2 regions of the Paenibacillus sp. FSL P4-0338 genome follow, and region 1 is predicted to be linked to the other one. Evidence: predicted binding sites of a transcription regulator. Region 1 holds the regulator's gene; the other holds the start of a gene.
What was found. The regulator LexA, encoded in region 1, represses DNA repair genes until DNA is damaged. The targets are predictions, from matches to a motif close to CGAACATATGTTCG.
Positions count from the first base shown of each region.

Region 2: the regulator LexA is predicted to act here: its motif matches at 11,547-11,560, upstream of MKZ07_RS14240 (YolD-like family protein).

Region 1 is NZ_JBBOCG010000001.1:2,007,833-2,023,903, reverse strand. Features, by position in the region: gene glnA (type I glutamate--ammonia ligase) at 1-337, shown strand, start outside; gene MKZ07_RS08840 (GNAT family N-acetyltransferase) at 680-1,267, opposite strand; gene MKZ07_RS08835 (hypothetical protein) at 1,393-1,518, opposite strand; gene MKZ07_RS08830 (hypothetical protein) at 1,711-1,983, shown strand; gene MKZ07_RS08825 (hypothetical protein) at 1,999-2,358, shown strand; gene MKZ07_RS08820 (hypothetical protein) at 2,451-2,672, shown strand; gene MKZ07_RS08815 (hypothetical protein) at 2,783-3,001, shown strand; gene MKZ07_RS08810 (L,D-transpeptidase) at 3,080-3,418, opposite strand; gene lexA (transcriptional repressor LexA) at 3,607-4,233, opposite strand; gene MKZ07_RS08800 (LysM peptidoglycan-binding domain-containing protein) at 4,431-4,847, shown strand; gene MKZ07_RS08795 (DUF896 domain-containing protein) at 4,957-5,166, shown strand; gene MKZ07_RS08790 (hypothetical protein) at 5,214-5,741, shown strand; gene MKZ07_RS08785 (HAD family hydrolase) at 5,777-6,562, shown strand; gene MKZ07_RS08780 (FixH family protein) at 7,030-7,458, shown strand; gene metH (methionine synthase) at 7,628-11,005, shown strand; gene rnz (ribonuclease Z) at 11,217-12,167, shown strand; gene MKZ07_RS08765 (TIGR01457 family HAD-type hydrolase) at 12,460-13,248, shown strand; gene MKZ07_RS08760 (Fpg/Nei family DNA glycosylase) at 13,294-14,109, shown strand; gene MKZ07_RS08755 (deoxyribonuclease IV) at 14,099-14,956, shown strand; gene MKZ07_RS08750 (thioredoxin family protein) at 14,953-15,276, shown strand; gene MKZ07_RS08745 (ABC transporter ATP-binding protein) at 15,276-16,058, shown strand.
Region 2 is NZ_JBBOCG010000001.1:3,229,875-3,245,945, forward strand. Features, by position in the region: gene MKZ07_RS14165 (glycoside hydrolase family 32 protein) at 1-498, opposite strand, end outside; gene MKZ07_RS14170 (LacI family DNA-binding transcriptional regulator) at 1,279-2,316, shown strand; gene MKZ07_RS14175 (sodium-dependent transporter) at 2,449-3,801, opposite strand; gene MKZ07_RS14180 (hypothetical protein) at 4,293-4,586, shown strand; gene MKZ07_RS14185 (YuzF family protein) at 4,609-4,839, shown strand; gene MKZ07_RS33580 (AraC family transcriptional regulator) at 5,034-5,480, shown strand; gene MKZ07_RS33585 (transposase) at 5,399-5,674, opposite strand; gene MKZ07_RS14190 (helix-turn-helix domain-containing protein) at 5,675-6,076, opposite strand; gene MKZ07_RS14195 (hypothetical protein) at 6,505-7,251, shown strand; gene MKZ07_RS14200 (hypothetical protein) at 7,340-7,957, shown strand; gene MKZ07_RS14205 (helix-turn-helix domain-containing protein) at 8,124-8,315, shown strand; gene MKZ07_RS14210 (helix-turn-helix domain-containing protein) at 8,519-8,731, opposite strand; gene MKZ07_RS14215 (DUF6809 family protein) at 8,875-9,165, shown strand; tRNA gene MKZ07_RS14220 (tRNA-Leu) at 9,273-9,358, opposite strand; gene MKZ07_RS14225 (WGxxGxxG family protein) at 9,542-10,003, opposite strand; gene MKZ07_RS14230 (M15 family metallopeptidase) at 10,079-10,765, opposite strand; gene MKZ07_RS14235 (hypothetical protein) at 10,945-11,106, shown strand; gene MKZ07_RS14240 (YolD-like family protein) at 11,152-11,487, opposite strand; gene MKZ07_RS14245 (hypothetical protein) at 11,893-12,495, opposite strand; gene MKZ07_RS14250 (PH domain-containing protein) at 12,698-13,189, shown strand; gene MKZ07_RS14255 (glycosyl hydrolase) at 13,208-14,683, opposite strand; gene MKZ07_RS14260 (NucA/NucB deoxyribonuclease domain-containing protein) at 14,846-15,286, shown strand; gene MKZ07_RS14265 (hypothetical protein) at 15,373-15,564, shown strand; gene MKZ07_RS14270 (hypothetical protein) at 15,612-15,767, opposite strand; gene MKZ07_RS14275 (YjfB family protein) at 15,937-16,071, shown strand, end outside.

The DNA.
Region 1 (16,071 bases):
GGTTCGTAATCCGGACCCGGCGGCTAACCCGTACCTTGCACTGGCTGTAATGTTGAAGGCAGGTCTTGATGGAATCAAGCGTAAGCTGGATCTTCCGGCTCCAATTGACCGTAACATCTATGTCATGTCCGAAGAAGAGCGGATTGAAGAAGGCATTCCAAGCCTGCCATCCGATCTGAAGGAAGCTCTGAACGAAATGATCCGCAGCCACGTGATCACAGAAGCCCTCGGCGAACATGCCCTGGCCCACTTCTACGAGCTGAAGGAAATCGAATGGGATATCTACCGTACCCAGGTCCACGAGTGGGAAAGAGATCAGTACATGACGCTTTACTAGGATACAGCAGCCCCTGGCGCTATACGCGCCGGGGGCTTTTTTTGTTTTTTTAGAGAGTATGGTTTATATCTGAACGTGGATAAGTGCTCTTGCGTGTCGGCCGCGAAGGGTTAGTTAGATTGTGGTAAAGACATACCAAAAAAGTAGGCTTCCTAAAGCTAGCACAGCAGTCATACCAAGGAGCACACCAATAATGACTTTTTCAGATCTGTTATATTTCTTCACAATGCTCACCTCAATAAACTCTAATATAAAAACCAACAGCTTTCTTTTACCGAGAAATAAATCCCGGACTGCTGTTGGTTTATTGAACTGAACGTCTCTGATTAGGTTAATGCATGATTATTTATTGTGATGATCCTTATGATGAAGATCCCTATATTCATTCTTTGTTAAACCAAACAACATAGAATCATGATATTTACCATTGATATAGAAGATTTGACGTCGGACTCCTTCTTGAACGCATCCTACTTTTCTAAGCATAGCAGCCGATGCTTCATTTCCCTCCAGAACATAATCATTAAATTTATTAAGTCTGCGCTCGAAAAATGCATATTTTAAGAGCATGTGCACTGCCCTGGTACCGTAACCCTTCCCTCGATAGGGATGATCAATTACAATACCTATGCTGAACGTACCATTCCTCTCGTCAATACTGTTTAAATTAATACCACCTACCGTGTCACTGTTCATATTTTCAATAGTAAACATGATTCGGCCATTAGTGGATGTAAATTCAACATTCTCTTCAACGAATTTCTTCGCAACCGAGCTTGTGGGCGGCAATTCAATAGTACATTCCAGAAAACGACGGGCAGGGCTATCGAATGCAGATAAATATATATTTTCCCAATCCTCAGCCTCTATTGAACGCAATCTAATTTCATCATCTTGCCAATAATAGTTTGTATAATCTACATTTAGCATTAGTACACCTCCAAATAATATCACGATTCTATAAGTTTATCTCATGAAATATATATTTTGGAGGTGCTTTTTGATTATAAGTAATCTTAACATGATAATATTGGTTAGATGGTGTAGTTCTTAGATTATTCTTCAATGGAAACCGAGGACCGGAAGGCATACCATAGCAATCCATAAGCTAATCCGAAGTAAAGGAGTATACCGATGATGGATATGGACAGAAGAATGAGGATAACTTTGTTTCCATTCATACATTTACCTCCTAAATAAAACTCTCCCAATATTAAAGTGTGGGGGAGAGACTGAAAATGAAGACTAAACAAAGCCTTTACATCATAATATAAAGGAATTACAATTCCAGATCAATCCACTTCATTTTACATACTATTCCATCTCCTATATACTTAACCAGAAGAGAATTCTAGTGGCAGACATGGGAGTGGATGATGAAGAATACATATAAGATTATGCTTTCGCTGTTGCTGGTGCTGGCGTTGATGGGTCAGGTGGCTGGAGCGGAAGGAGCGGCTGTGCCAGCGGAGACCCAAGAGAGGCTTATGGAGCAATATGGGCTGGATGCGCCGCCTCTGCCGGTATGGGATTGGAGTAGCGTTGATGTCGGGGGCAGTGGAATTGCAGGCGGGATGCTGTTCGTGTACCGGATGTTTGTGAATCCGCTGGGGTTCTTGTTGCAAGAGATACTGTATATTTTGTAGTTGAGGGGGAAAAGAATGAATTCGCGTTATGATATCCCAAGTCCTGCACGCAGAGTCCGTAGGAGATCGGGCGGTAAATCATTACTGGTCCTTATTCTTGTTCTGATTGTGATGGCTGTTACGAATCCGGGGAAGGAAGCCTTCAGTGAATATTCTGTAAAGAATCTGGAGAATACGCTAGATCAGGAAATAGGCGACGGAATTAGCAAGCTGGTGGCTCAGCCTGTAATTGAGTCTTTGACCGAGCGGGATAACTACATTTTGTTCTCAGTATTTAGCGTACCAGACCTTAAAAATACCAATTTTTTTACCAGGGATGGCGGGGCTACTAAGAAGTATATTGGATTGTTTAAAATCCTTTTTATCAAGCTGTAAATATGGTTTACATATTGTTCCATGACCCGGTATAATTAAATAGATGGTTGTCGGAATCTTTTATCATGGTTGTGGAACAAGGAGGAACGAAGTTGAATACGGCTTATAAAGTACTGTCCAGTGATGCTGATCTATTCGCTGCCGCACTGGCACAGGTACAGGTCTACGTCGTTCAGCTGGTTGATGGCAAACCGCATGTGATTGCTGATTATGCCGGACCTGTACAGAAATGGACACCGGAGTACATAGTGCTGGCCGGAATGACTTATAGACGCGATGAATTTGAATTCCGGGTACGGTTGAACAAAAAGTAAGCAGATTACCTGTCCGCTGCTTGCTGCTCTAACATTACTGCCGAATCACACAAGCTTTGGAGTCCTTCTTGGCATCTCTTATACTATCCAACTGTAAAAGAGGTGTAAAGATGAGCCAAAGAGAACGTAACCGGATTCGCAGAGCCATTAATGTCCTGCTGACACAGCGGGCTGTCCTGCTGGAGAGACTGGAAGAAATCAATGAGAATCTGCGCAGAGTGCCTAGAGGTTCGCGGGCCAGAAGAGAGCTGCTGGCAGCCAGAGAATCGATCCGCGAGGCTATCCGTTTGAATACGGTGGCTATCCGTCTGTTGAGAAGTGTGCTGTAGTCTGTATCCGCTCTAATTCATTTGAATCACTGGAACCCTTGGGGCGCAATCTGGCGTCTCAAGGGTTTTTGTGAGTTCCTATTCCCTGATGGTGACACGAGTACCTATGGGAACGAGGGCAGCCAGGGTGAGAACATCTGCGTTATACATGCGGATACAGCCATGGGAGACCATGTGGCCGATGGAAGCAGGGTTATTGGTTCCATGGATGCCATAATGCGGCTTGGATAGACCCATCCAGAAGGCTCCGAACGGGCCACCCGGATTGGGCTGCTTGTTAATGATGGTGTATTCGCCAACAGGCGAGACGGTTAACATTTTGCCGATGCCGACAGGGAAGCCTCTGGTGACGACGTCATTATCCAGCAGGTACAGCATGCGCTGTGACAGATCGACGATAATTCGGTAATTGGGCATACAGATCAGCACTCCTTTGTAACAGGATATGTGCGGAGCTATGCAGCGGTTCTCAGAAAAAGTGGTCAAAAAGCTTAATGAGAACAAATGTTTGCATTCGGCTTTTTGGCCACTTTAAGAAGTGAAATGAACAGAAAACAGGCTGCTTCGCATGGTGCGGAGCAGCCTGTTCTTAAGCGGGGAGTAGATTAGTGGATATCGCGGAATAATCCGATGACCCGTCCCAAAATCGTAACCCGGTTAAGGCGGAGAGGCTCGTATGCCGGATTCTCCGGCTGCAGCCTGATATGATCCCGTTCCTTGTAGAAGGTCTTGACAGTTGCTTCATCTTCTTCGGTCATCGCTACAACAATATCGCCATTGTCGGCAGTCTGCTGCTGGCGTACGATGACATAATCCCCGTTCATAATTCCGGCATCCACCATACTGTCACCAAGGACAGATAGCATAAATACCTTGTTATCGCCTACATAATGAGCAGGTAACGGGAAGTAATCCTCAATATTCTCTGTAGCTGTAATAGGAACACCAGCTGTAACCTTACCCACTACCGGGATGCGGGTAACGGTCTGGACGAATTGATGCACATTCTCTGAATCTTCCTGGCCGAGCAATTCAATCGCACGCGGCTTCGTAGGGTCACGGCGGATCAGGCCCTTCTTCTCAAGCCGGTCCAAGTGACCATGCACGGTAGAGCTGGAGGCCAGGCCGACAGCCTCGCCAATCTCGCGGACGGACGGAGGATAACCCTTGCTGCGGACTTCATTACGTATAAATTCCAGGATCGCCAGCTGACGACTAGAAATCTTTGACATCGGTATCAACCCCATATACTATGTTTGGGAAAATTATAACATAGAACTTCCGTTCGTACAAACATAAGTTCTAAAATGAGGAAAAAAAGAGAACGCAAATAAAGAGAACAGACGTTCCGAAAAAACTATTGATCGAAACACATGTTCGTGTTATATTATTTTCGAAAGCAAGAACATGTGTTTGGAGGATGATGATCATGTTAAAGTATAGTACATACAACAGCATCTACAATAATGAGGATATCAAGGTGTCCGCTCCCGGTAATCCAACTGCTCATAGTAATGTAACCAAGGTCAAGGATGCGATTCTTCATAGTCTCACTGCGCTATCATCACTATTCCGTCAGGTCAGCCTGATGAAGATGGTTTTGGTGCTGATGCTTGTTATTTCGGGATTCACTGTGGTGGGGAATGTTTTTGCCGGTTCGGTCTCTTCACTGAAGCCGGATAAGCGGATCGTAGTCGAACGCGGTGATACCTTATGGAGCATTGCGTTAAGTAACAAGCCTGAGGACATGAGGACAGCCGTATATATAGAAGGAATAATGAAGACGAATCATTTGGAGAACAGTGTCATTAAGGCCGGAGATATTCTGACTTTACCTTTATACTGAAGGATTGTGTCAGACTAATGATCGACTCGGAGAGCTTTCAGGGGGTAGACCTTGACAAGCTCTTTTTCTCATGGCAAAGTTAAAATGAATTTAGAGGGAGGGAAACGTATTGAATATTGACGAATTGGTCGCACGCATCAATGAATTGGCACGCAAAGCTAAGAACGGCGGCCTGAATGAAGAGGAACTGGCTGAACGTGCCAAGCTCCGCGAGATTTACCTGGGGAATATCCGCACTAACTTTCGGGCCCAGCTTGATACTATCGAAATTGTGGACAATCCGGAGCATGAAGAGGGCAATAACGGACTTAAGCATTAGCCTGTTGCCTTTTCATAGATAATACAGGATGACTAGGGGGAACTTACATGGCCCGTTCTTGGGAAAGAATGGTTCAACGCAATACCAAGCAAATTAACCAGCAAAGAAAGAAGCAGGGGAAGGATTCCATTTACACTTCCAGCACTAAGACTGCCGCGAAAAGCATTGATATTTTCAAAGGCCGGAATATTGTATTCCCCGTTGTACTGATGCTGCTTGGCATCATGTTCTGGGTGGTAGGCTCAATTGACGAGGCCAAAGGAAGCGGGATTCTGGCCAACTGGCTGGGTGTGGTGCTGTACTTCCTGCTTGCTGCGCTGCTGTTCTTCCGCCGTCCGTTCCTTAAGGTTGAGCGTGCGCGTATCTCTACTATTAAATACAACCGCGAACGCTTCCTCGCTGCGGCGGATATTGAGAAGATCACTTTATCACGCAGTGTAGTAACCATTAAGTATAAGGGTAAGCGCAAGCAGTGGATTTTCTCCAAGCTGATTAACCGTTATGACACCGCTGCGATGGGGGAACGTCTGGAACAGTTCGCGAAGAACAACAATATTGAACTAGTGCACGAATAGGAAGACAGACCAGCATATAGGGAGTGGGAGAAGAAATGCCGATTACCGCCGTACTATTTGACCTTGACGATACCCTGCTGTGGGATGACCGCAGCGTGGAAGAAGCCTTCCGCTATGCTTGTGAGGGTGCTGGAGATTCCGTTGATCCACAGGAGCTGGAAGCTGCTGTACGCAGAGAAGCCCGTGCCCTCTATGAATCCTATGAGACATATCCGTTCACCAAGCTGATCGGTATTAACCCGTTTGAAGCGCTATGGGCGAACTTCACTGCCGGTGAACAGCCGGAGTTCCGTCAACTGGAGCAGCTTGCCCCCGTCTACCGTAAGGAATCCTGGCGCCGCGGCCTCGCCTCACTCGGAGTAGAGGATGAAGCGCTGGCTGCACAACTGGCCGATAAGTTCGCCGCTGAGCGCCGCAGCCGTCCCTATATCTATGAAGAGACGCTTCAGGTGCTGGACGAGCTGCGCGGCAAGGTGAAGCTGCTGCTGCTGACGAACGGCTGCCCGGCACTTCAGCAGGAGAAGCTGGATGGTGTACCGGAGCTTACCCCGTATTTTGACCATATTGTGATTTCGGGAAGCTTCGGCAAAGGCAAGCCGGACAAGGGAATCTTCGAGCATGCGCTCGGACTGCTGGATATTGCTCCAGAGCAAGGTATAATGGTGGGTGATAAGCTTACGACAGATATTCTAGGCGGCTTATCCGCCGGACTGACCACAGTCTGGATCAACCGAAATAGGAAAGCTTCGGACCCGGAGATTACGCCGGATTATCAGATCAGCCATCTCTCAGAGCTTCTGCCGCTGGTAGTCTCCCTGTAAATTGAATTCCATGAAGCCAGTATCCTATTTATGTGGATATTGGCTTTTTTATATCTGCTATATTGTTTGAACTTGAAATTATACTGTATAGGGAAAAGTGGCGGAGGAGAAATTTGGAACTGAAGGAGCGTTAGCGTCCGCCTGAAAGCTTTCCGAAGGAAAGCTCGCGTCGTAAGCATCAGCTGTTACCCGATTTCAACTGCTAGCAGCGGTTTAATTCAAGAAATCTGGGAACAACAGCGGCCGGAGGGCCAAACATTCTTTGGAGTCACGGCAATCCCAATACAAACACTTGAATCAAAGATATGACTATTCTCATATTCACGAGTGAATCATGCAGCTTCTTTAAGGCAAATTGAATAAAATGTGTATAATAAGGAGAGTAGCGATCTGACTTTCATTGTAATATAAAAATGATATGTTTCATGGATGAAGAAGAATCTACCTATGAACCGGGAGGACTTCAGATGATGAAGCCAAGGATACGCAGGGGACTGATGTGCATTGTGATGGGGATGACGCTAGCAGGATGCTCGGGGAATAAGGAAGACGAGATGCAGATGCAGATGCATGCTGCGGCCAACTCCTCCATGTCACCGATTAAGGTGGAGCTGAGCTGGAACCCGGAGGAAGTAACCGCAGGTACGGCAGTTAGCTTCAAGGCTGTCGTGACACAGGACGGTGAACCGGTAGATGATGCTAGAGAAGTTATGTTTGAGGTCAATGAGGCCGCGGATAAGACCAAGAAGGTTGAAATCAAGGGTGAAAGTGACGGAGAAGGGGCTTATGTCGCGGAACATACCTTTGAAGAGGCGGGCGAATTCAGTGTCACTTCACATGTGACTGCCCGGACGCAGCATTCCATGCCAAGCAAGAAACTTATGGTAGCGCCGTAATAGAAATGAAATCAATGGAAATACAAATAATGCAGGGTGGAAAGGAAGGCTTTCCGAAATCCCTTTATTCTGCTAAAATTACTCTAATGTTTCACTGGGGGGATGGAAAGTGGCCAAATACACACTTGCTGAGAGCTTGCAGCAGCGCATATTGATACTGGATGGAGCTATGGGTACCATGATTCAACAGGTGCCGCTTACCGGCGAGGATTTCGGCGGGGATGACCTGGATGGCTGTAATGAAATGCTGGTGCTGACCCGTCCGGAGGTTATTCAGGACATTCATGAGAAATACCTGGAGGCCGGTGCGGATCTGATCGAGACAAATACCTTCGGTGCCACCTCAGTGGTGCTTGCTGAATATGATATTCAGGACCGTGCCCGGGAGATTAACCTTGCGGCCGCCAGACTTGCACGTAATGCCGCAGATAAATATGATACACCGCAGCGCCCGCGTTATGTTGTAGGAGCTATGGGACCAACCACGAAAACGCTCTCTGTCACCGGGGGAGTCACGTTCAAGGAGCTTGTAGACAGCTATGAAGAACAGGCGGTTGCGCTGATCGACGGTAAGGTGGATGCACTGCTCCTGGAGACATCCCAGGACACCCTGAACGTGAAGGCTGGAAGCATTGGTATCCGTAACGCCTTCGAGAAGAGCGGAATTACGCTGCCGGTGATGATCTCGGGAACCATTGAACCTATGGGAACCACGCTGGCCGGACAGAATATCGAAGCCTTCTATATTTCACTGGAGCATCTGAAGCCGGTGTCCATCGGACTGAACTGTGCTACCGGACCGGAATTCATGCGGGATCATATCCGTTCGCTGTCAGCGATCTCTTCAGCAGCTGTCAGCTGTTACCCGAATGCGGGTCTGCCGGATGAGAACGGGAATTATCATGAATCCCCGGATTCCCTGGCCCGTAAGCTGGGCGGCTTCGCGGAGAAGGGCTGGCTGAACATTGCCGGTGGCTGCTGCGGAACCACTCCGGATCATATCCGTGCGATGGCTGAAGTCATGGCGGCTTACCCGCCGCGTAAGCTTGACGGCCAGCATCCTCCGGCCTTGTCGGGGATTGAGCCTGTGTATGTGGAGAGTGAGAACCGTCCGTATATGGTCGGTGAACGGACCAATGTCCTCGGTTCCCGGAAGTTCAAGCGTCTAATCGTCGAGGGGAAATACGAGGAAGCTTCGGAGATTGCCCGGGCCCAGGTAAAGAGCGGTGCACAGGTCATTGATGTCTGTGTCCAGGACCCGGACCGGGATGAGACGGAAGACATCATGCGGTTCCTGGAGCTGGTGGTGAAGAAGGTCAAGGTGCCGTTAATGATCGATACGACGGACCCGAAGGTCATTGATCTGGCCTTGCAGTATTGTCAGGGCAAAGCGATCATTAACTCCATTAACCTTGAAGATGGTGAAGAGAAGTTCGAGCATGTCACACCTCTTATTCATAAATACGGAGCAGCGATTGTTGTAGGAACTATCGACGAGACTGGTCAGGCTATCCTGGCAAAGGACAAGCTCGAGGTTGCCAGACGTTCCTATGATCTGCTGGTCAACAAATACGGTCTGGCTCCCGAGGATCTGATCTTCGATACCCTGGTGTTCCCTGTAGGTACCGGGGATGAGCAGTATATCGGCTCCGCGAAGGAGACGATTGACGGCATCCGTCTGATCAAGGAGGCTATGCCTGCTGTTCATACAATTCTTGGCATCAGCAATGTCTCCTTCGGTCTGCCTGAATCCGGCCGTGAGGTGTTGAACTCGGTATTCCTGTACGAGTGCACCAAGGCCGGTCTGGATTATGCCATTGTGAACACCGAGAAGGTGGAGCGGTACGCATCGATCCCTGAAGAGGAGCGCAAGCTCGCTGAAGAGCTGATCTATAATACGAATGATGACACCTTGTCTGCGTTCGTAGCAGCTTTTCGCGGCAAAAAGGTGGAGAAGAAGGAGAAGATCTCCAATCTCTCCCTGGAGGAGCGCCTAGCTTCCTATGTGGTAGAAGGCACCAAGGAGGGGCTGATCCCGGATCTGGATGAAGCGCTGAAGACCTCCGCTCCGCTGGAGATCATTAATGGACCGCTGATGGCAGGGATGTCTGAGGTCGGACGGCTGTTCAATAACAATGAATTAATCGTGGCCGAGGTGCTGCAGAGTGCGGAGGTTATGAAGGCCTCAGTGAACCATCTGGAGCAGTTCATGCAGAAGGATGAGACCTCGGTTAAGGGGAGAATCATGCTTGCGACCGTCAAGGGTGATGTGCATGATATCGGCAAAAACCTGGTCGAGATTATTCTCTCCAACAACGGTTATGAGATCGTCAATCTGGGGATCAAGGTTCCGCCAGAGAATATTATTGAGGCCTTCCGCAAGGAAAAGGCCGACGCCATCGGCTTGTCGGGACTGCTGGTGAAGTCGGCGCAGCAGATGGTGCTGACTGCGCAGGATCTGCGGTCCGCCGGTATTGATGTGCCGATTATGGTGGGCGGTGCAGCACTGACCCGCAAATTCACCAAGACCCGAATCCGTCCGGAGTATGACGGACTCGTCTTATATGCCAAGGATGCCATGGACGGTCTGGATATCGCCAACCGGCTGATGAACCCGCTGGAGCGGGTGAAGATTGAGGAGGAGGTCCGCCAGGAGGCTGAGGCTGCTGTAGCTGTCGCTCCGCAAGCGCCCCTTCCCGAGCTTACGCGCGCAGTCCGCTCTAAAATTTCGGGTGATGCCCCAGTGTTCATCCCGCCGGATATGGAGCGTCATGTCCTGCGTAATTATCCGCTGGGACATGTGATTCCTTATGTGAATATGCAGATGCTGCTCGGCCATCATCTCGGTCTGCGCGGTTCTGTAGAGGCGCAACTGGCAGCGCGAGATCCGCGTACCGTAGAATTGAAAGAGACCGTGGACGATATTCTGCATCAAGCGATGATCGAAGGCACGATCGTGCCGCATGCTTTGTACCAGTTCTTCCCGGCCCAGTCACGCGGCAATGACATTCTGATCTATGATCCGCAGGATCAGGCTAAAGTGCTGCATACCTTCACCTTCCCGCGCCAGAATGTGGAGCCGTATCTCTGTCTTGCTGACTTCCTGAAGCCAGTGGAGAGCGGAGTCATGGACTATGTAGGCTTCCTGGTGGTTACTGCGGGCCATGGCGTCCGTGAATTATCGACTGTACTTAAAGATAAGGGGGATTATCTCCGTTCCCATGCTCTGCAGGCTGTCGCCCTTGAGGTCGCAGAAGGTCTGGCTGAACGTGTCCACCATATGATGCGCGACACCTGGGGGTTCCCGGACCCGGCAGATATGACCATGAAGCAAAGACACGGCGCACGTTACCAGGGTATTCGGGTATCCTTCGGCTACCCGGCCTGCCCGGATCTGGAGGATCAGGGGCCGTTATTCAAGCTCCTGAAGCCCGAGGATATCGGCGTGCAGCTTACCGAGGGCTTCATGATGGAGCCGGAGGCTTCGGTCTCGGCGATGGTCTTTGCCCATCCGGAAGCGCAATACTTCAATGTGGAGAAGCTCTAAGCCTTCCGCATGCTCACCGGTCAGAAGGGGCCATGCCCTGACTTTTCGGAACCTCCCGTTACCGGGAGGTTTTTTGTTGGAGTATAAGAATTACCTTCGAGGTGCTGTAAAAGATGCTTTTGCAGCCAAAACAGAGTAGAATTCTTGTCATAAGAACGGGCAAGATCACAAAAAGTAATCAAGACCTTAGAAGCGAGAGAGGAGGGGCATGATGGAAATCTATTTTTTGGGAACGAATGCCGGGGTGCCGACGCTGCAGCGCAATGTGACCTCGGTTGCGCTCCGGCTGCTTGAAGAACGGCGTACCTTCTGGATGTTCGACTGCGGGGAAGGGACACAGCATCAGGTTCTGCGCTCGCCGCTACGGCTGGGTAAGCTGGAGAAGCTGTTTATCACCCACCTGCACGGTGATCATCTGTTTGGCCTGCCCGGACTTATCTCCAGCAGGGGCTACCAGGGCGGGACTTCACCGCTTACGGTGTACGGACCTCCCGGGCTCAAGGCATATCTGGACATATCGCTGTCTGTCAGCCAGTCCCGCATTCCTTATAAGCTGGAGATTGTGGAGCACAGCGGCGGGCTGATTTTTGAGGATGAGACCTTCAAGGTAGAAGCGGGACTGCTGGAGCACCGGATTGACAGCTATGGTTACCGGGTCACGGAGAAGGACAGTCCGGGTAACCTGAATACAGAACTTCTCAAGAGCTATGGACTGAAGCCGGGACCGCTGTATGGCCGGTTAAAAAAAGGCGAGGATATCACTACCGATGATGGCGTGCTGATCCGGGCGGCCGAGGTGATTCATGCGCCCAAGCGCGGACGGATCGTAGTGATTCTGGGAGATACCCGGCCTTGCCCGGGTTCACTGCCGCTGGCGCAGGATGCCGATCTGATTATCCATGAGGCTACCTTTGCCCAGACCCTAGCGGAAATGGCTCATCAATATCATCACAGCACGGCACAGCAGGCTGCGGAACTGGCAAGGGATGCAGGCGGGGCTGAGCTGCTGCTGACTCACTTCAGCTCGCGTTACACTTCGCAGGAGGAGCTCGCTCCACTGCTGAAGGAAGCGCAGGAGATCTTCCCGAATACACTGCTGGCAGAGGAATTCTGCACCTTTCCGGTCTATCGGAGAACCCCGGGAAATGACGCTATTGACTGAATTATTTTCCGGGAAAGCGCAGGAAATGACAGGCCTGTGCCAAAAATAGCGGGGGGCTGCAGGAGTTCGCTAGCGTTCGACGAAGAACGTTAAATTTAAAGTAAAAGCTGAGGATTAAGCGTACGAAGCAGTAGAGAAAATGCCGAAACAAAGCGGCTAAAAATCGCTAAAGGCGGGTAATAAATCCACTTGCAGCACGCTTCCCGCAGAAGCCGCTGCTGCTCTGAAATATAATTCATAGGATTAATAATAAATAGGATGAATCACTTAGCTCGAGTTGACAGGAGGACTTATGAACAATATCGGAGGCTTATTAATTGATCTGGATGGCACCTTGTATCATGGCGGCAGAATGATCCCCGGGGCCCAGCGGCTGATCGCGGCACTTCGTGCGGCGGAGATTCCGTTCCTGTATGTGACGAACAACTCTTCAAGAACACCTGCCAGTGTAGCTGCACATTTACGCGGAATGGGCATTGAAGCAAGGCCTGAGGAGGTCTGCACATCATCGCTGGCTGCCGCCCGTTACATTGCCGGAGAATCTCCGGGGGCATCCGTGGCGATACTTGGAGAAGAGGGGCTGGTGGAAGCCTGCACAGAGGCAGGGTTAACCCTGGTCACCGAGCATCCCCAGGTTGTCGTGCAGGGGATCGACCGTTCTTTTACATATGAAGCACTGGCCCGCGCCTCGCGCTGGATTCGGGAAGGGGCGAGATTCGTCCTGACCAACCCCGACCTGATGCTTCCCTCTGATGACGGAGTGATGCCTGGTGCCGGTACGATAGGTGCAGCTATTGAAGCAGCCAGCGGTGTGGCGCCCGTGGTCATCGGCAAGCCCGAGACGCATCTGGTAACGTATGCGACATCTCTGCTCGGCATCAAGCCGGAGGATGCGGTGATGGTGGGCGATAATATGAGAACGGATATCTTGGCTGGTGCTAATGCGGGCTGCCGGACTGTGCTGGTGCTTACGGGACTTACAACCCGGGATAATCTGGAGCATTACCAGCAGCTAACCGGAGTTAAGCCTGATGAAATTTGTGCTGATTTAGCTGAACTTATGGTACTGCTCGGTGTATAATGACAAAGGTGACCTTTTGACCATCCAAGAAGGGAAGATGACAATATGCCGGAATTGCCGGAAATGGAGAATTACAGAAAGCTGCTTAGCCAACATCTAATAAACGTACCCATTACAGGGGTAACCGTAAATAGAGAAAAAACCATTAATATGGAGACTGAAGAATTCGTGAAAGGTTTGGTCGGGGCTCGAATTGTATTCGTCGAACGCCGCGCCAAGCATATTCTTTTCCACCTGCATGACGGACGCAGACTGCTGCTGCATCTGATGCTGGGCGGGCTACTGTTCTATGGTACAGAAGAAGAACGTCCTGACCGTACTACACAGGTTGAGCTTGCGTTCGGTGATCATATCCTCTACTTCATGGGTCTGCGGCTGGGGTATCTCCATCTGTTGTCTGTCAAGGAAGGCGAAGCGGCAATGGGGAAGCTTGGACCCGAGCTGCTGGACCGCCGGATGACGGCCGATCGTTTCGCCGGACTGCTCAAGGGACGGCGCGGCGCGCTGAAGAGTCTACTGGTTAACCAGCATGTAATGGCTGGAATTGGCAACTGCTATGCCGACGAGATTGCTTATGAAGCCCGTCTGCTTCCGTCTACGCTTGTTCAGAATCTGTCACCGGAAGCGGTGACCCGGCTGTACGACAGCGTGCGTAAGGTATTAACCGAAGCCACTGAAATCGGCGGGTATATGGAAATGCCGTTCATGACCGGCGACACCGTGACCGGTTCTTATAATGATGCCTGTAAAGTGTATGACCGTGAAGGCGAGCCTTGCCTGCGCGGCGGGGGAACCATAGTGAAGATAGAGCTGTCCGGACGCAAGGTATTCTATTGCCCGGATTGCCAGCATGACGCATAGACCCTTCATAGGGGCGCATGTCAGCATACGCGGCGGGTACGGGCAGGCTGCCCGGTCCGCCAGGGAGAGCGGTGCTACATGTTTTCAGTATTTTCCGAAGAATCCGCGCAGTCTGAAGCCGAAGCCGGTAGACTACCGCGATGCAAGAAGCTGCGCAGCATACTGCCGGGAGCAGGGGATGGCTTCCATTGCCCATACCCCGTATCCGACGAATCTGGCCGCTGGTCCGGGCGGCAGAGGGGTGATGATTGCCTCCCTGCGCAACGATCTGGAGATTGCCGAGGCGTGCGGATCGGTGGGCATTGTGGTGCATTTCGGACACTTTGCCGGGATGGAGCCATTGCAGGGTTATCAAAATATAATACAATGTATGAATGAGGTGCTGGCAGACTGGACGGGACATACCAAGCTGCTGCTTGAGAATATGGCAGGGAATCATGGTCATGAGGGTATGACGCCCGAAGAGCTGGTCAAGGTCCGTGAACTGTGCCGCTACCCGGAGAAGATCGGCTTTTGCTTTGATACCTGTCATGCTTTCGCTGCGGGGATCTGGAATCCGGTGCAGACGGAGGAGCTTATCGCACGCGGTGAGCGGCTGGGGTACTGGGCGGATCTGGCGGCTGTGCATTTGAATGACTCACGGTTCCCCTTCGGCTCCCGGCGGGACAGACATGCCGGAATCGGCAGCGGATATATCGGGGGAGCGGCGCTTAGCCGGCTTTTGAAGATGGATGGCCTGGCTGATAAAGTGGTCGTTATGGAAACAGAAAAGGGACCGGATGGCACGCACAGAGCGGAAATTGCTGCTGTGAGGTCCTGGTTTGAGGCGGGGGATGGTGGAGGATGAAGGAAATGAATCAGCCGGAGCTGCTGGAGCTGCTGGCCACGAAGGGCGAGCCGCTTGTTCTGTTTCTGCATACCCCGCTGTGCGGAACCTGCAAGGCAGCCCGGCGGATGATTGAGGTGGCGGAGCATTTGCTTCCGCCTGGTCTTTTGATTGCGGAGGGGAATATTAATATGCTCCCTGAGCTGGTGAATACCTATCAAATCTCAAGTGTGCCCGCTCTGCTGGCCGTATCTGCTGACCGCAGCGCTGAACCGGACATCATCTATTCCATACACTCGGTTGAACGGGTGCTGGCATACATAAGGAGAGTGACATTATAATGATATCATTACAACATCTGTCCCTGCGCAGGGAGGAGAGCCTGATTCTTGACGATGTATCGCTTACCATGAAGCAGGGAGAGAACTGGGTCATTCTCGGACGTAACGGCTCCGGCAAAACCACCCTGCTGGAAATGATGACCGGCTACCTGTTCCCCAGCAAAGGCTCAGTTGAAGTGCTGGGATACAAATATGGTCAATGTGATCTGCGCGAGGTACGTAAGGAGATTGGTTATATCGGCCCGTCCCTGATGGAAAAGCTCTCGCTTACCGACCCTGTCTGGGAGGTTGTCGCTACGGGCGCCTATGCGTATTTGCGCTTCTACCAGGAGATTCCGCAAAGTGTGAAGGACCGGTCGCTTAAGCTGCTGGAGGAGATGAACCTCGGCGAACTGGCTTATCATCCGTTCGGCTTGTTATCTCAGGGGGAGCGCAAGAAGGCTATGCTGGCCCGCTGCCTGATCGCAGAGCCAAAGCTGCTGATTATGGACGAGCCTTGCGCCGGTCTTGATTTATATGAACGGGAGAAAATGCTCGCCGAGATCGACAAGCTGCGGCAGCATAATGTTGGAGTGGTGTATGTCACCCATCATGTGGAGGAGATTGTTCCGCTATTCACTCATGTGGCGCTGATCCGTGACGGGAAGCTGGCAGGAGCCGGTCCCAAGGAAGAGGTGCTGACTCAGGAGATGCTGATGGCTACCTTTGACATTCCGGTGACGGTTGAATGGGATAATGGACGTCCCTGGATTAAAATAAGTTCTGGAGGCACATCGATTTGAACGATTTCACAGA
Region 2 (16,071 bases), 1.2 Mb from region 1:
CATAATCCAACTAGATGTATCCTCATGCCAGAATACCTTCGGATCGCGGAAATCAAGCGTTGTCTCAGGGAACAAGACCGGGTTCCCTTCATATTTCGTCCAAGTCCGTCCCTTGTCTCTGCTGTAGGCGATGCTTTGAACCTGCGGCTTACCTGGCTGAGCCTTGTTGTCGTTATTCGTATAGATCGCCACAAGCCCTGAACCATAATCATCAAAAAAACCACTAGTGTTATGTGTATCGACTACCGCGCTTCCAGAGAAAATCGCACCGTCCTCACCTGGCGGCAGGGATGCTTCAAGCTCCTCCCAATGGACCAGATCGGTGCTTACCGCGTGCCCCCAATGCATTCTTCCGAAATCAGGTTGGCTTGCGAACGGAGTGTGCTGATAAAAGAGGTGGTACTCATTCTCGTAATACACCATTCCGTTCGGATCGTTCATCCAGTTTTTTTGTGGCGAATAATGATACTGCGGACGGAACTTCTCTGTATAATTCATGTTTCTCCCACTCCTCCAGGATAATAATAGTCAGAGCATGGCCCAGTGCAGCATGAACTCACGCTCCGACGGTATGTAATATAATGTAACTGGCTATTTCCCCGCTCTGTCGTAACCTGTTTGTTAGATTTTCAGCCAATCCTGCTTTCATGTCCGGCCCATAGATCTTCTTCAAAATATCAATGCGCCATGCCGCATCGTCCGGCATCGGGCTTCAGCATTTTTGCAGCTTCGTCCAACATACAAATAATTTGCTGCGTTTCGCCGCTTCGATGTTCTTTTTATCGGCTGTGATAACCATTCTAGCGCGGTCAAATCCCATACCGTTCCCTCTCAACACTCATTTGCAAAACAAATAATGTGATTTTGAATATTCCTCGCGCAAAAGTAAGTGCTTCCACAAGTCACTGTTAACGGCTAGCAAATTAAACTTACAACATCACGATTACTTCGTCAAGACTTTCATGACCACAAAAAGTAAACATATGAACAAATAAATAATTCCATTTCATTATAATAACGTAATATTTATTAGTTTTACAGCTCTAAACTATGAAATAGTACTTTTTTGTTATAAAAATTCCATAACGAGGTTAATGAACACCGTCCAATTTTATTATGCATTTGTTTACTTTTGCACAAAATATAAACCTCAATACTCATTCTTTTTACTTTTACATAAATTGTTCATTTGTAACAATTAAGTTGACATTTACATCAATTTGTACTACGATTATTTTGGTCGAGATTGCAATACTTCTGCTAAAGGAGCCATTCTCTTTGAACAAAGAAAAAGTAACCATTCAAGATATAGCCGATTCGCTTGGACTTTCTAGGAATACGGTATCCAAAGCATTAAATAATAATCCCTCAATACCGGATGAGACACGCAGCAAAGTGGTTAGGAAAGCTATGGATATGAATTACAAGCAGTTCGCCTTGTTTGAACAAGAAGTCACACCTGCCAAAAGAACCGGTAATATTGCCCTGCTTACAGCAAATATGCCGAACAATTCACATTTTGGCACATCGCTGCTAAGCGGCCTCGAACAAAAAATCAGCTCCGAAGGCTTCAATTTGTCGATACATATCGTTCGGGAGAATGAACTCGATTCGTCGGCTCTTCCTGTGAATTTCGACAAAAGTAAGGTAGATGGCATTGTCTGTATCGAATTGTTTGACAAGAGCTACTCGGAGTTTATTACGTCATTCGGGATCCCGACATTGTTCATTGACGGTTCAGCAGAACTGACGTTTTCAGAGATGAAGGCAGATCTACTGCTGATGGAGAACATTCACAGCACTTTCAGTCTAACGAAGAAGCTAATTGATGAAGGAATTACGGAGATTGGGTTTATCGGCGATTCCCGCCATTGTATGAGCTTCAACGAGCGTTGGGATGGGTTCACCAAAGCCATGTATGCCGCCCGGATTGATCTTGATGAATCCTTCTGCATTCTCGAAGATGACCGGCATATCGATGACTATAAGTGGCTTAAGCAGCGGCTAGCAAGCATAACTAATCTTCCACCCGCGTTCGTATGCGCCAATGACTTCATCGCTATTAATGTCATTCGTATCTTAAAGGACCTAAATATTCAAATTCCTGGTGAGGTTAGAGTCTGCGGATTCGATAATTCCCCAGAGTCGCGAATCGTGGAACCCCACTTGACCACCGTTCATATCCACCGGTCCGAAATGGGCTTTCTTGCCGCCGAGATGCTTCTGTCCAAAATCGAAAATCCCGATAGACCTCCACTGGTTACGCATGTGAAGACCATGCCGGTTTTCCGTCAATCGACGGGTCACGGGGAGTAGGCAGTAGAACAATGCCGTGGGATATGCGTTGGCAGAAGATGAGGATTGAACGTGTCGTAAAGCTTAAAACAAGGAACCCTTTCAGCAACGTTTGCTGAAAGGGTTCCTTGTTTTAATTTTATGCAGCATACTTTAGAAGGTCAGAATGCCCGAAGTATGGAGTAGCACCAGGAACACCAGAATCGGCGCAACATACCGGAGCATGAACAACCAGACACGGAACCAACGTGCCTGCAGGCCAGCCGCTTCTGCTGCCCCTTTCCAGAAATATCCGACAAAAATGGTAACCAGCAGTCCGCCAAGCGGCAGCATAATGTTGGAGGTGATGAAATCTATCCAGTCGAACAGGGCTTTGCCGCCGAACGTAAGCTCAGGGAACATTCCCAGCGACATCGCTGAAGGAATACCAAACAGGAAACAGATCAGGGACAAGATCCAGACCGCACGTTGACGGCTCCAGTTCCAGCGCTCCATAGCGAAGGATACAGGCACTTCAAGCAGGGAAACGGCCGAAGTCAAGGCGGCAATTGCCAGCAGGATGAAGAACAGACCGCCGAAGAAGGAGCCGAATGGCATAGCCGAGAACGCTGCAGGGAGCGCGACAAAAATCAGTGAAGGCCCTTGATCAGGGGCAATGCCAAACGAGAACGTCGTCGGGAAAATAATCAGTCCGGCGATAAATGCATAGAGCAAATCTCCAGCCCCAATCGCAAGAGCAGCGCTACCCAGCGACTGTTTTTCACCCACATAAGAACCGTAAGTCAGTAGAATCCCCATCCCGAGCGACAGCGAGAAGAAAGCATGTCCCAAGGCAACAAGTGCGGACTCGGCCGTCAGCACCGAGAAGTCCGGCTTGAGGAAAAAGGATACCCCTGCGCCTGCACCCGGCAAGGTTACCGCGCGGATCATGAGTACAATCAGAAGAACGACCAGGCCGGGAATCAGGACTTTATTGAATTTCTCAATCCCGCCCGATACCCCAAGGATGACTACGCCTGCCGTGATCAACATCGCTGTGCCCTGCCAGACAATCGGCATGTATCCTGTGATAAATGAACTGAATTCTCCTGCATAATCACTTGTGCTGAACAGTTGCCCATTGAAGGCAATTACCGCGTAGTTCAGCGTCCAGCCTGCAACAACAATATAAAAAGAAAGGATTAGAAACGGCGCTATCACTTGCAGAATTCCGGCAGCCTTCCAGCCTTTCCCGCCTCCGGCCCGTATGAACGAAGTCGCTGCGCTTCCGCGCCCGCTGCGTCCGATAGCCAGTTCGGCCAGCAGCACCGGCAAACCGATCAGCATCAAGCAGATAACGAAGAGCAGGAAGAATGCCGCTCCCCCGTTTTCCCCTGTAATATAAGGGAACTTCCACATATTCCCTAGCCCTACTGAGCTGCCGATGGCCGCTAAAATAAAACCGCTGGAAGAAAAACGCTCCTTTTTCTCCGAAACCAGGCTTTTTTCACCTTTAAATTGATTCATCCCTAACTCCCCGTTTTCTTTTTTAGACATCATTATAATCCAAGTATCCCTAAGAGTCATATGAAAATTTTATTAACAATTGTCAGTTTGTTTTTATTTTATTCCCTAGCATAACCAACTCGTGAATACTTAAGTGTTTATTTTTGCCGACTTTAAAAGAAAATTTGATTTTTTCGGGAGACTGCAGTTTCCATATCAATGGTACTTGAGGTGATCCTGTGAAGAAATACAACAGAAATGAAAAAATCATTATTGGAGCGCTTAACCAATCCCTTCGTATAACAACTTTTCGAGTTCAGGTTCATCCTCAACCCTTTCCTCCAATCATTCGCACCGTTTATATTCGTTTCCCCATATCCATTCTCATCGTTTATCTCTCGTCTCAATGGGCTTAATTCATTATGAATTTTTTGAGCTATGGGCATATGCCGTGATGGATATGGGTTGTAGTCCATAGACTGTTGACGAGATAGTATTTGAGGAGGTTACCCATGGAAACGAATTATCAACAAGTTGCCTGGAATTGTATGAATAAATATGTTGGTATTACTACAAGTGATGGTCAGTCTCACGACGGGTTTGTTGCTCATATCGATCAGAACTACGTCACACTTGCCATTCCCACCAATGAAATGGTGGGCCAGATGAACGGAATGCCTGCTAACGCAACAACCTACAGACAATTCGGATACTATCCGGGTTTCTACCCGCGCCGCCGCTTTTATCCAAGACCTATCCCCTTTGGTGCCATTACAGCTTTGTACTTGCTTCCATTTTTCATTTAATAATGATTAGGTGAATAATCAAATGTATCCCATGCAGCAACAGATGCCGCAAGCAATCATGGTCTATCCTATTGATCCCTACGTAGTCGAAACCTTAATGTCTGTAAAAGGTAAGCAGGTAGTGCTCGAAACCACTCGCGGAGGAATTAGCGGCTGCTTAGTGGACGTTAAGCCAGACCACGTTGTATTGGATACCAGGGGCCGGAAGTTTTTCGTACGAATCTGCGAGATTGTCTGGATCATGCCAGAATAATTTTTGTGAGAGAGCTACGACAGTAGCTCTTTTTTTGCATAAAGCAGTTGTCGATGCGGCAAAAGGTTGACGGGGTTTTGTTATTAGCATTTCACATTCCTATGTTAAAATAAGGTACGCGAATAACAAGGGATGGTTAAAACATGATGAACATTACATAGATCTAAAGATAAAGCCTTTACAGGAGGAACCGTATGTTTGACCTTAATGATTTTTTGCAAAAAGAGCTTGCTGCGCTCGTGGACCGGCATACTCATATAGATGGTCCTCAGTCTACATTAATTTCGTCCCTCAGCTTCTCCCGCTGTTCCGTTCCATACCATTCAACCGAGACTGAACCTCCCTACAAACTTAACAACCCTTCACTATGCATAGTCGTTCAAGGTCTCAAGGACATAGTCATTGGTAAGGAGCGCTACCGGTATGGTCCGCCACACTACCTTGTAGCTTCTATGGATTTACCAATCATTGCCGAAGTGCTGGAAGCAACCCCCGAAGTGCCCAACTTAACCTGTAGGATTGAATTTACGCCCGGACATATTTTAGAACTAGTGCCCCATCAGACAACCTTGATCTTATTTTGCTCGCGTAGAATAATGGCCTTACGTTTATTCTTGTTTCGCCAGCGAAGATACGCTTGAATGGCCAACCCTAAATCTTGGTGTTTGGCAAAATCACTACCTTCGAGGACGAATTTTCGTAGGGGCCCAAAGTGACATTCGATTTGGTTAGGCCACGATGCATATGTTGGAGTATAGACTAATTCTACATTGTTCGCTGCGGCCCATTCTTTCACTTTGTGGTGTAAATGCGGAGAAAAATTGTCCAGTATGATCTACAAGCGTTCCGACCGATGAAACCGGCGCCGAAGCACATGGAAGAAACGAAGAATATCCTGATGTTTCTTCGTTTTTGAAGCATGACCATACAACTGATCTGTTTTCAAATCCAATGCCGCAAGCAGATGCTTGACTCCATGCGGGCGGTTGTAGGTCGCCCGCAGCGGACGGGTCTGCGTTGTTGAAACCATCCCTTCCCGATTAAACCGATGAATCGTGTGTCTAATATGTTCGCCAGAGATATGATAAAGCCGACTAATTTCCGGTACTTTCATTTTTTGGGCAGAAGCCAGAATAAGCAGAGCTCGACGAACCTGAACAGGGTCGGCTCCTTTTCGTGCAATTCGCTTGAGTCGGTTGCCTTCTTCCGGAGTCAAGTCACGAACAAAAATAGTCATACCGCTCACCTCGAGAAGTTGGATTTACATATCATTACCCGTTTTCCCAACTATGATCTCTGATGGGGCACTAGCTTCGCGGCGTTATAGTTCAGCAGAAACACCTAACTGCATTAAATCTCAGTAACTTTGGGAATTATCCACTAATATTACAGACGAAAATACTAGCGGACCAGTAAAATCATATTCCAAAAATACCTAAATTATTACAAAATTACCTTTAAATAGAGTAATTAATCACATCCTCAATAACAAAATACTATAATTTACTATTTTTTTGAATATAAAGATGTATATCACATTATTTTTACATATTGCGTAGTATTTTTAAACTATTAATTGGCATTAAAACCATTAATGAATCAATAAATCCAATAAAAAGAGATATAGAAAATTACACCATCTAAAATTAGAGAGGAAGTAAAACAATGAACTTAAAGCTAAAGAAGACTATTATTGCATTTAGTACACTTTGTTTATTAACCGCTAGCGGACCTATGTCGGTATTTGCGTCTCCTTCTGATATACCCGATCAGTTGAGTATTGAGGATTTCAATCTATCGAAACAGAATGAATACGTAGTACAAGATGATATAATCGACATTAACAGTTTGCCAATTACCGTTTCAAAATCAGATTTGCAGTATACTCCTCAAGGAGTTGATCCAGGTGAAGGAGCTACCAAAGTAGTGCTTACCACCTATGGTTCTTATGCACAGCCCGCACAACAGGATAGAAAATCAGGGATATTCAATATAGTGAAGGGACTAACTTTAATTGTATTTACAAGTATTATCGACACGTTTTATTCAGTTGTGACTTGTGTAGCAGATTTAGTAATGTCTTCTATTGATACAACCCAAGTTGCAACAGCACAAACATTAGTATCGTACACTTATCCAACAAAACAAGGTCAAGTATGGTATTCAAATGCATGGCATACTCTCTTTGAAAGCACCAATCGAAATGTCTATAAACATTATTACGCGATTTATTGGGATAAAAACAAAAATAGCCGTCAAGGAGTTAAGGATTTCGTACCTGCAAAAGGCTATTCAGCAATAAAAGTACAATCGGCTGCACATTATTACAATGATACATATATTCAAACTCAAGCATATAATAATTACCTCCAAGGTAAGGAGCACACAACTGAGGAATGGATAAATAATTAATATTTATAACATTAGTTAACAAAATAAACCACCCTATTTATTTGATATTGGATAGGGTGGTTGTATAACAACATTGGAGGTAGTCACTTTGAAAAAGTTAACATTATTAATTCTTTCCTTATTAATTGTGAGTTTATCATCAGGTTGTGATAATAAAACTAATGTAACCGAATTAAATCCTCCTGCCTCAATAGACGGTAAAGGATATACGAAAAACTATACCATTGAATTAGATGATGTTATGAAAAATATTGAACAAAAAAATTCATTTACATCTGCACTTCCAACGGAATATGAACTGACAGCTACAATAAACCTTGCTGCTGATAAAGATGCTGACAGAATAGTTTATGAAATTTTTGTCAAGAAACCAAAGGTTCAAATGACAAATCTAATGATGAGTTTTTCTTTAAACCCCGATATGCTCACTAGACTAGATACTAGCGATGTTTTTGTTAGCAATGCGTTAAATGAGGAACAAATTGATTACTCACCCAATAGCGATACTAACGGAATTAGTTTATATCGTGCGTTTGTTCTAGATAAGACATTATTAGACACGACCGTGACTGAAGTTTTCACGGAGCTTTATGTTAAGATTTCCTATACTGATTCAAGTAATACACTGATAAGCGACTATATCAAAATGCAAGCTGAGCCTTCTAAAGAAATACTGGATTATATAAATAACCAAATAGCTAAATAAATTTAGGTTACCGTATGTGACTATTCTTTTAATCACAATTACCAAAAGAAATCCACGGTTTAACCACACTCCGTATCAATTCTCTACTATAAGCATTGAAATCCGTACTATATCCTGTTGAGCCTCCTACAAAAAAATTCTATCGTTTGATTAGGGGTGAAGGGAAATGAACAACATCGAATTTATTGGGGAAAATATCAGGATTTTACGGTTGAAAAATGGTTTCAGTCAGGAGCAGCTTGCACTAAGTGCAGGGGTAAACACATCTTACATCGGGCAGTTCGAACGTGGAGAAAAGAACCCTACGATACAAAGTACTAGAACAAATATCGATTGCTCTGGAGATTACCTTAGTTGATCTATTAACTTTGTATGATCCGAAGGGAGGTGTGAGAAGCGGTTGCCATCCTTCAGCTTTAACTATAACCCCTGAAACCATTAAGCAGTGTCTACTGGAGGTATTGATGGACAACACAAATATGATTATTGAAAACAAGAAAAATACACAATCTCCAAATAAAAAAGAGTACCCCCAAAGGCACTCCCCCACTCCTAAAATCCCTACTCCCCCGGCACATACTCAACCAACTCCGACAGCTTACACTGAAACGTATCGCATAACCTGACCAGCGTCTCCAGCTTAACGGTCTCCAAGTCCGTCTCCCGATACAGCTTGTTAATCGAATTCCGGCTCAGGCCTGATTTCTCCATCAGCTCGGTGATGTCGTCGATCCGGTGTTTGGCCATCAGGATTCTTAAGTTGCTTCTCAACATGAGGCGTAGCTCCCCTCTACTTATTATATATGTATAGTTTTGCTCCACTTCCATTATCCTTATAGAGTTAAAATTTAACTTTACAACTACACCTATAGAGTTATATAATAACCTTATAAGGTTAAGACAGGGAGGTGTCTAGTTTGTATAAATCTTTAGAAGCTCTAACCGAACCCTTAATCCGTATCCGGCTGGAAGCGATGTACCAGGATCTGCTGGATACAGATGCTACTTATAAAATGCTCCTGCAAGAGAGTGTTCAGTTCTTCCACCAGCTTAGAAACGCCCTACCGGAGGAGCAGCAGGATGCGGCCTTCCAATATGAAGACACGCAGTTCTCCCTTCAAGCCATTACTGAACGCGCCATTTACCTGCAAGGATTCAGGGATGCGCTCTATCTCTCCAATGAGCTGCGGAGTTCCTCTACTGCATAATTCTATCTTAACCGCACATTTTCCTGTTTCTATCCTGCAAGCCGTTTCTAACCCGTATGTATAGAAAAGACGCATTCACTGAATGCGTCCTTCACTACTACTATGGATGCCGAGGACGGGGGTCGAACCCGTACGGTACTCACGTACCGCAGGATTTTAAGTCCTGTGCGTCTGCCTGTTCCGCCACCCCGGCATGTTATGCGCGCGAACTAACGCGACAAGAAATATAATATCACGTATCCGGGGGATACGCAATTCATTTTTCCAATATTTCTTCTGCATATGCAGCAAAGAGCCCGCTCAGCCGAGACTGACACGGGCTTTACTGCATGACGCTGCTGTTCCTTACTCGCAGAACTGCGGTGTCCTGCCCAGATTAGTGGCGGTCACGCTCACCGGTTCTGCTGCGCATGCCTGCCAGGCCCAGGAGGCCGACGAGACCGAGCCAGCCCCAGTTGGAGCGGTTGTCGTTGTTGGCTGTGGTGGTCGTGTTCTGTGCCCGGTAGCGGCCCGTTGTGTTATTGTTGTTCAACGGGGAGACGGGGCTGTTGTCGCCCGTACGGATTTTGTCCCCCATGATGGTATCATCCCGGCGCAGAGTGTCGCGGGTCTGATTCATCATGGTGTTGCCGCGGTCCATCATGCGGTCATCCATATTGCCCATGTTCCCCATACGTCCGTCAGTGGTGTTGTTCATGCCCGGAGCGGCTGTGCTCATAACACCCGGAGTAGTAGTCATCATACCGCCGGGTGCTGAGGCTGCGGAGATGTCACCTGCTCCGAGCAGACTCATGGACAGGACCGTACCGCAGGCAAGACTTGTGATCAGCTTGTTCAAAATGTTGTGCCCCCTTCATGGATGTGGTTAATCGCTGATAATTTCCCCATCCGGGACAGCATCTATGCAGAGAAGTTATTCCTTCACAATGTTCACGGTCTTGCTGGACGCATTATACGTGACCTTGGCTCCAAGCGCTTCTGCAATCGCACGTACAGGCGCATAGGTTACAGCATCGTCCAGAACGCCGGTCGTCAGCTTCTTACCATTGAGTGTAATATTAACCGGGATATCCTTGTTCACCTCTGGCTCACCTCCGGTTATGCGGCTTAGGGCGGCTGCACTCTGCAGGGCGGTCGGCCGTCTGCCTGCCTTCAGATCCTGGATGCTAAGGCCGAAGCTCATCTGCAGATGAGCATAATCCTTGAAGGAGGTCCAGTCCCCTCCCCATTCGAACCCCAGCTTCTTCCCCTCCTGCGCCACCTCTTGCCAGTCTGCCACCTGATCACCATCCCCGTCACGGTTCATATCCCAGGACACATTCCTGCCATCCGGCAGCAGCAGCGCGAAGTCTATTGCCAGTCCGTAATTATGGTAGCTGTCGCCTCCCCGGGCATTGGTCACAATGTCGCCCTTCTTGGTTCTCCCTTGAGCATATAGCTCATTCTGCTGCGCTATCGTGCGCATGCCCTGCGTAATGAGGATCTGCACCCCCCGGTTATAACTCCGTCTAATCAGCTCGTTCGCCCCGGCCAATACGGCCGGATGCAGCTTCGCCAGCCTTGCGGCAGACTTCTGCTTCACCTGCTCCAAAGTAAGCATCTACTCACCCCCTGGTATAGTAAATGCCCGCTTTGTCCGGGTTGCTTGCACCAATGACCGTTTTTCTCGCAAAAAGAAGCTGTGCAGCGCCTGATCTCCCCGGATGAACTGTGCACCTACAGGTCAGAATAAGAATGCAGACCTTAAGTCAGGTCATTCTAACGGAAAGGGGGATGAACATGGACATCCACAGTGACAGCTACAGAATAGCCCCGCTTAGCGATCAGGAGGATGTGGTGGAGGTAATCCGCCAGGCGGAATCGGAGATTGCCCGGATGACGGGGAACCCGCAGGTCACGCTGATTGCCTATGAGAAGACGGACGGACACCGCAGCAAGTAAAATGTAACGCGCGCCCGGGCTGATCCCAGGCAGAGCGGTTACCTTTTAGACAATATAGGCCTCTACAATGTCATCTACAAGCAGCCACTTCCATTCCTCCGCCCACTGCAGCTTGAATTCCCTCGAGTGGGTGTGAATGGAGGTCACGAACCCGCTCAGCTTCCTCTGCTCCAGAGGATCATACAGCACTAGCGTTACCCGCACATGACTCCGCAGCGATAAGGCCAGCGTATGCTCAATCTCCTCCAGCTTCTGCTCGTCCAGCACCGGCTTCAGGCTATGCCAGGTCTCCCGTTCGTCCCTCTTGATCCCGCCCTTATGCTCCGTCAACATGATTCGGCTGCTCTCACGCAGACCGCCCGCTTCAAGCTTCTTGCCCATTGCTATTCCCCCACTCTGTTGTTTATAACCCGGACTACATCATCTTGCCGCCTATGAACCGAACGTATGTTTGTATTATATCCGTGATCCATCTTGTTAGGCAAGCAGAAATTAATGTCAGTCTAAGGACACAGAGAAGGGGTTCAGCTGATCATAATAAAGGGTTGAACTTGCACCACACCTGCATTAGAACGGCCACCCCGTGGTTCTAGTATTTCAGCTAATCTGATGCCATCATTAGGGTAAAGGAGTAGAAAGGAGCGGAGATGATATTTATGATTAGAACTGCAAATGTGGAGGATAGTGTTGGACAAATAATTCAATCGGCAGCAAAAAGACGCCCACAGTTATGCTGTACAGCGTCTTCATCTGAACCCTTTTGCATATAACAAGTCTTGTCTCTGCTTATTTCACTGACGTAGTCCCTGCGCTTCCAGTACCCGGTTCCTGCTTGGCATCTGTGCCTGCATCTGACACGGTTCCTGGTACGGCTTGCTCCGGATCAATCAGTCCGGCGGCTTCTCTGGCTTCATTCAGCTTGGAGATGCCATAGAGCATCGCTACGTCCGCCTGCTGATTCATCTCTTCGAATTCCTCGGCGGTTACATCTGGCGATACTGCGCTCTTGGAGGCCTTCTCCTTGATCTGGTAAGCACTCTGGAAAGCGATCACCGAATCTCTGAGCAGCTTCTGGATCGTATCCGGCAGGCCGCCCGCAATCTTGATATCGTTCACATGATCTGCAAGCTCGGAGGCGGTATCCTGGAAGCTGTCCACAGCCTTCTGGAATTCTTTGTCCGTCGCTTGTCCGGTGGAATAAGAGGTGAGCGTGGTGTTGAAGTTCTCTAGCGAGGATTTGCCCATTTCGTCGAATTTCGACATTTCATTGTAAAAGTTCTGTACCGTCTCCTGTACCTCTTCCGGGGAAGCCGGTTCAGCACTGTTATTGCCGCAGGCACTGAGGATCATGACGGCCATTAGCAGTCCTGCAAGTAAAGCTTGTCTCATAGTTAATATCCCTCCACTTAACAGAATAATATCGATTTTTGTTAAGTGCAAATGAAATTAATGTAAAATTCGGCGTAATGAAACATATGTCAGCGGTTAAGCGTATTCATAGGGAGAAAAGGTGGCCAATAACCCAGTTGATGACTGGCAATTCCTGTTATACTATAATGAATTTATCCGTTCAAGGAGAGGAAGATCTATCATGGCTTATTGCACAGCATGTGGTGCGGAATACAAGCAAGGCGCCAAATTCTGCGGGGAATGCGGGGCAGGTACAGATGAGGCCGGTTCTCCGGCAGCAGCACGTCGTCCGGCGGCTGGCCACAGCTCCGGTCCTGAACAAGAATTATGGCAGGGCAAGCCTGCCGGCATCTCTGACCGTCTCAAGGGGCTGATCGGGCTGAATACCACCAAGTATACGATTACGTCCCAGCGGATTATGGTGAAGAGCGGGCTGATCGGCAAGGATGTCGAAGAAATCGAGCTGCTGCGGGTCAATGATTTCTCCGTCACCCAGTCGGTTATGCAGCGTATGCTGGGCATCGGGACGCTGATCATTTTGTCGGATGATGCTTCATCACCACAGCTCCCCTTCTATAGGATCCGTAAGGTTCAATCTGTCAAGGATATCCTGCGCCAAGCCGTGCGTGACGAGAAAGTCGCCAACAATATCAGCTACCGCGAGCATATCTGAGGCTTCGTTACACTTTTTTCAGGGAAGATAGAGAGCTCCTGCCGGAATTACGCCTTTGGCCTGGCTGGGGCTCTCCCACATCAGTACCGCCCGCGCATCCCCCTGGTTCTCATAGTACTCCACCTTCAGCTCATGCAGCTTCCCCGCAATCAGACTCACTGTGCCTTGCCGCTCCTGCCCGCTCTGCTTGATCCAGCTGTCAATAACCAGCTTCCCGTCGATCCATATCCGGATTCCGTCATCTGAATACGAATAGATCGTGTAGGTCTCACTGTAGGCAGCGCTTATTCGGCCACTCCAGCGTACCGAGAACAGATCTGCGTGAACAGCCGGATCAGGCGCGGCCTGCCTCCAGGCGAAGTTAATATTGGCATCTGTCCGGGTGAGGGCAGGCGTGCCGGTAAGCGTAATATTGTTGTAATACTGCCCATAGAGGCCCGGTTTGGGGAGTACCCCTCCTGAAGAAGCATACGCCGCCGCTTTGGCCGAATAGTCGTCTCTGGAGAATATGGCACTATTCCTCATAAAAGCCTGAATCACTGCATCCTTATTGCGCTCGTACAGCATCTTGCCCCAGGTCATCTGGTAGCTCCATTTGTTCTGCGGGCCTGCCAGCACAGCTGGCGGAGGAAGCTCCCCGTTCTCGCCGATGGCGATCAGCTTGCCGCGTCCCAGGTCCCAGAGCGTATCATGATGTTCCCCCTTGTAATCACCCTCGAAAATATCCGCCGCCAGCACATCCACTCTGCCGCTGCCCGGATAATACTTGGCCGGCTCCTCACTATTCTTGTTCTTGGCATTCGGACTCCACACCCACAGCAGATTGTGCAGCTGATGATAGACGGTATACCGCTCGAACATGATCTCCCAGAGGGTCACGAAGGAGGATTTCTGCCCCCACCAGAACCAGCCGCCGTTCATCTCGTGGTAAGGTCTCCAGAGGACGGGGACACCGGCGTCATTCAGTTTTTTCAGGAAAACAGCGACCTTATCCAGCTCGGCAATCATCGCCGTATACTCGGTTGTTCCCGGTGTGATGTACTTGCTGAAATTAGCTTCGCTGAGGCTCATGGAGACATTCGTCCAGGCTGGTGCCGTACCCGGCAGGTTGGCATGATAGGTCATCGCTACGATGCCCCCGGCCTTGTGCCAGCGGATCGCACTGTCCGTTACGCCCTGCCGCTGACTGCTGATGAGCTTCTCCGTCTGGTTGCTGATCGGCCCCATCTCATAGCCGTGCAGTCCGGCATAACTGCCTGCCGTATTCTTCAGCTTGTTGTTGATATCATCCGGGCTCTCCAGGTAATCATGCTGGCCGCTGATCATTCCCTGGCCCTGCAGCCAGTACAGCGTCTCCAGCAGCTTCCGTGCGGGCGCCCCCAGCTCCGCGTCAGCGGGAGACATCTGTATTTTACGAAAAGCCGCTTGCCACTGCACATCACCAATCAGCCGCGAGGCCGAATCCAGCAGGTCCCTGAGGTTGCGCTGTTCCACATTTTCCACCATCCTTTTCATTGTGTTTGTACATATTATGACGAATTATGGAACTTCAGCACGGCTGCTGCACAGAATTCGGGCTGTCCCAATCCGTTATTCTTACGCTATACTATTCAGGGCACAGGCATTATACCCATACCCACATCCAAAGGAGCAGATATGAAAGCCAAAAAATCCATCATCAGTCTCATGATTATCGCCCTGCTCAGTCTGTCCGCCTACCTGCTGGAGGAGAACGGGCAATGGCTGCCGCAGACCCCTTCCGGTCATTCTTCGGAGATCGTGAAGCTGAAGTTCCCGGCAGACCGCTACCCGGAGACCGCGAGGCACATCCAAAAGGCCATCCGCAAGGGAGAGTCAGCCATCTGTACCATCAACCGCAAGGATGCTGAGGAGAACCGCAAGGCGTCGCTGAAGGGAGTTCCCACCAAGAAAGGCTATGACCGGGACGAATGGCCGATGGCCATGTGTGCGGAAGGCGGAGCCGGGGCCCATATTGAGTACATAACCCCCAGTGATAACCGCGGAGCGGGAAGCTGGGTCGGCAATCAGCTGGAGGCGTTCGCAGACGGTACGCGTGTGGAGTTTATTTTCAAGTAAGCCGGCATGTGGGGGATGTTATTCAATTTCACTGCGATAAAGCGTAGAATGAAATGGGATAATATAACATAGATGGAGAGCCCGATGTGTTCTATATCTGTTATCGGGGCAAACGGCTGTACGGCCCTATGTCCGAAGCTGAAGCCTTACAGGAATGGTTCGCGCTTGCAGGAACAATCAAGGAGCTCTATATCATTGAAACTGATGCAGCCACAGGCAGAATCACACGCCAGATCGGGCCAACGGTCCGTGCTCATAAGAAGAAAAAAAAGAAATAGCCCTATCCGGCACAGGCCGGACAGGGCTACACTGGCTATAGGCTGTTCTAGAACAAACAGGCTTTTGTGATGATAACCAGCAGAATGAACAGAACCAGAATTGCACCTGTCGAAGTCCAAGGGCTTACTACCGGAACGATTGGAGGTCCCTGATTCACTCCACCTACGTTATTTCCACAACCGCAACCATACTCTGCTCCCATGATTAATTCCTCCTCTTGAATATTGAATACAGCACAGAATATGTGGAATTCCGCTCCGTTGCATGGGCCAATTGGCAAAGAAATACCATTCACCTAACGGACAGGCGTCCAGTGGTCGATATAGAGTATGAAGCAATGGCTTCACAACATATGGAGGGAGGAATGACGGATGGATATTGCTGCATTATCCGTAGTGATGAGCCAGTCATCCTTACAGCAGGCCGCAGGGCTGCAGGTGATGAGTCTTGCCAAGGAGCAGGCGCAGAGCAGCGCCCAGGATATGGTTCAGATGCTGAGTCAGGCC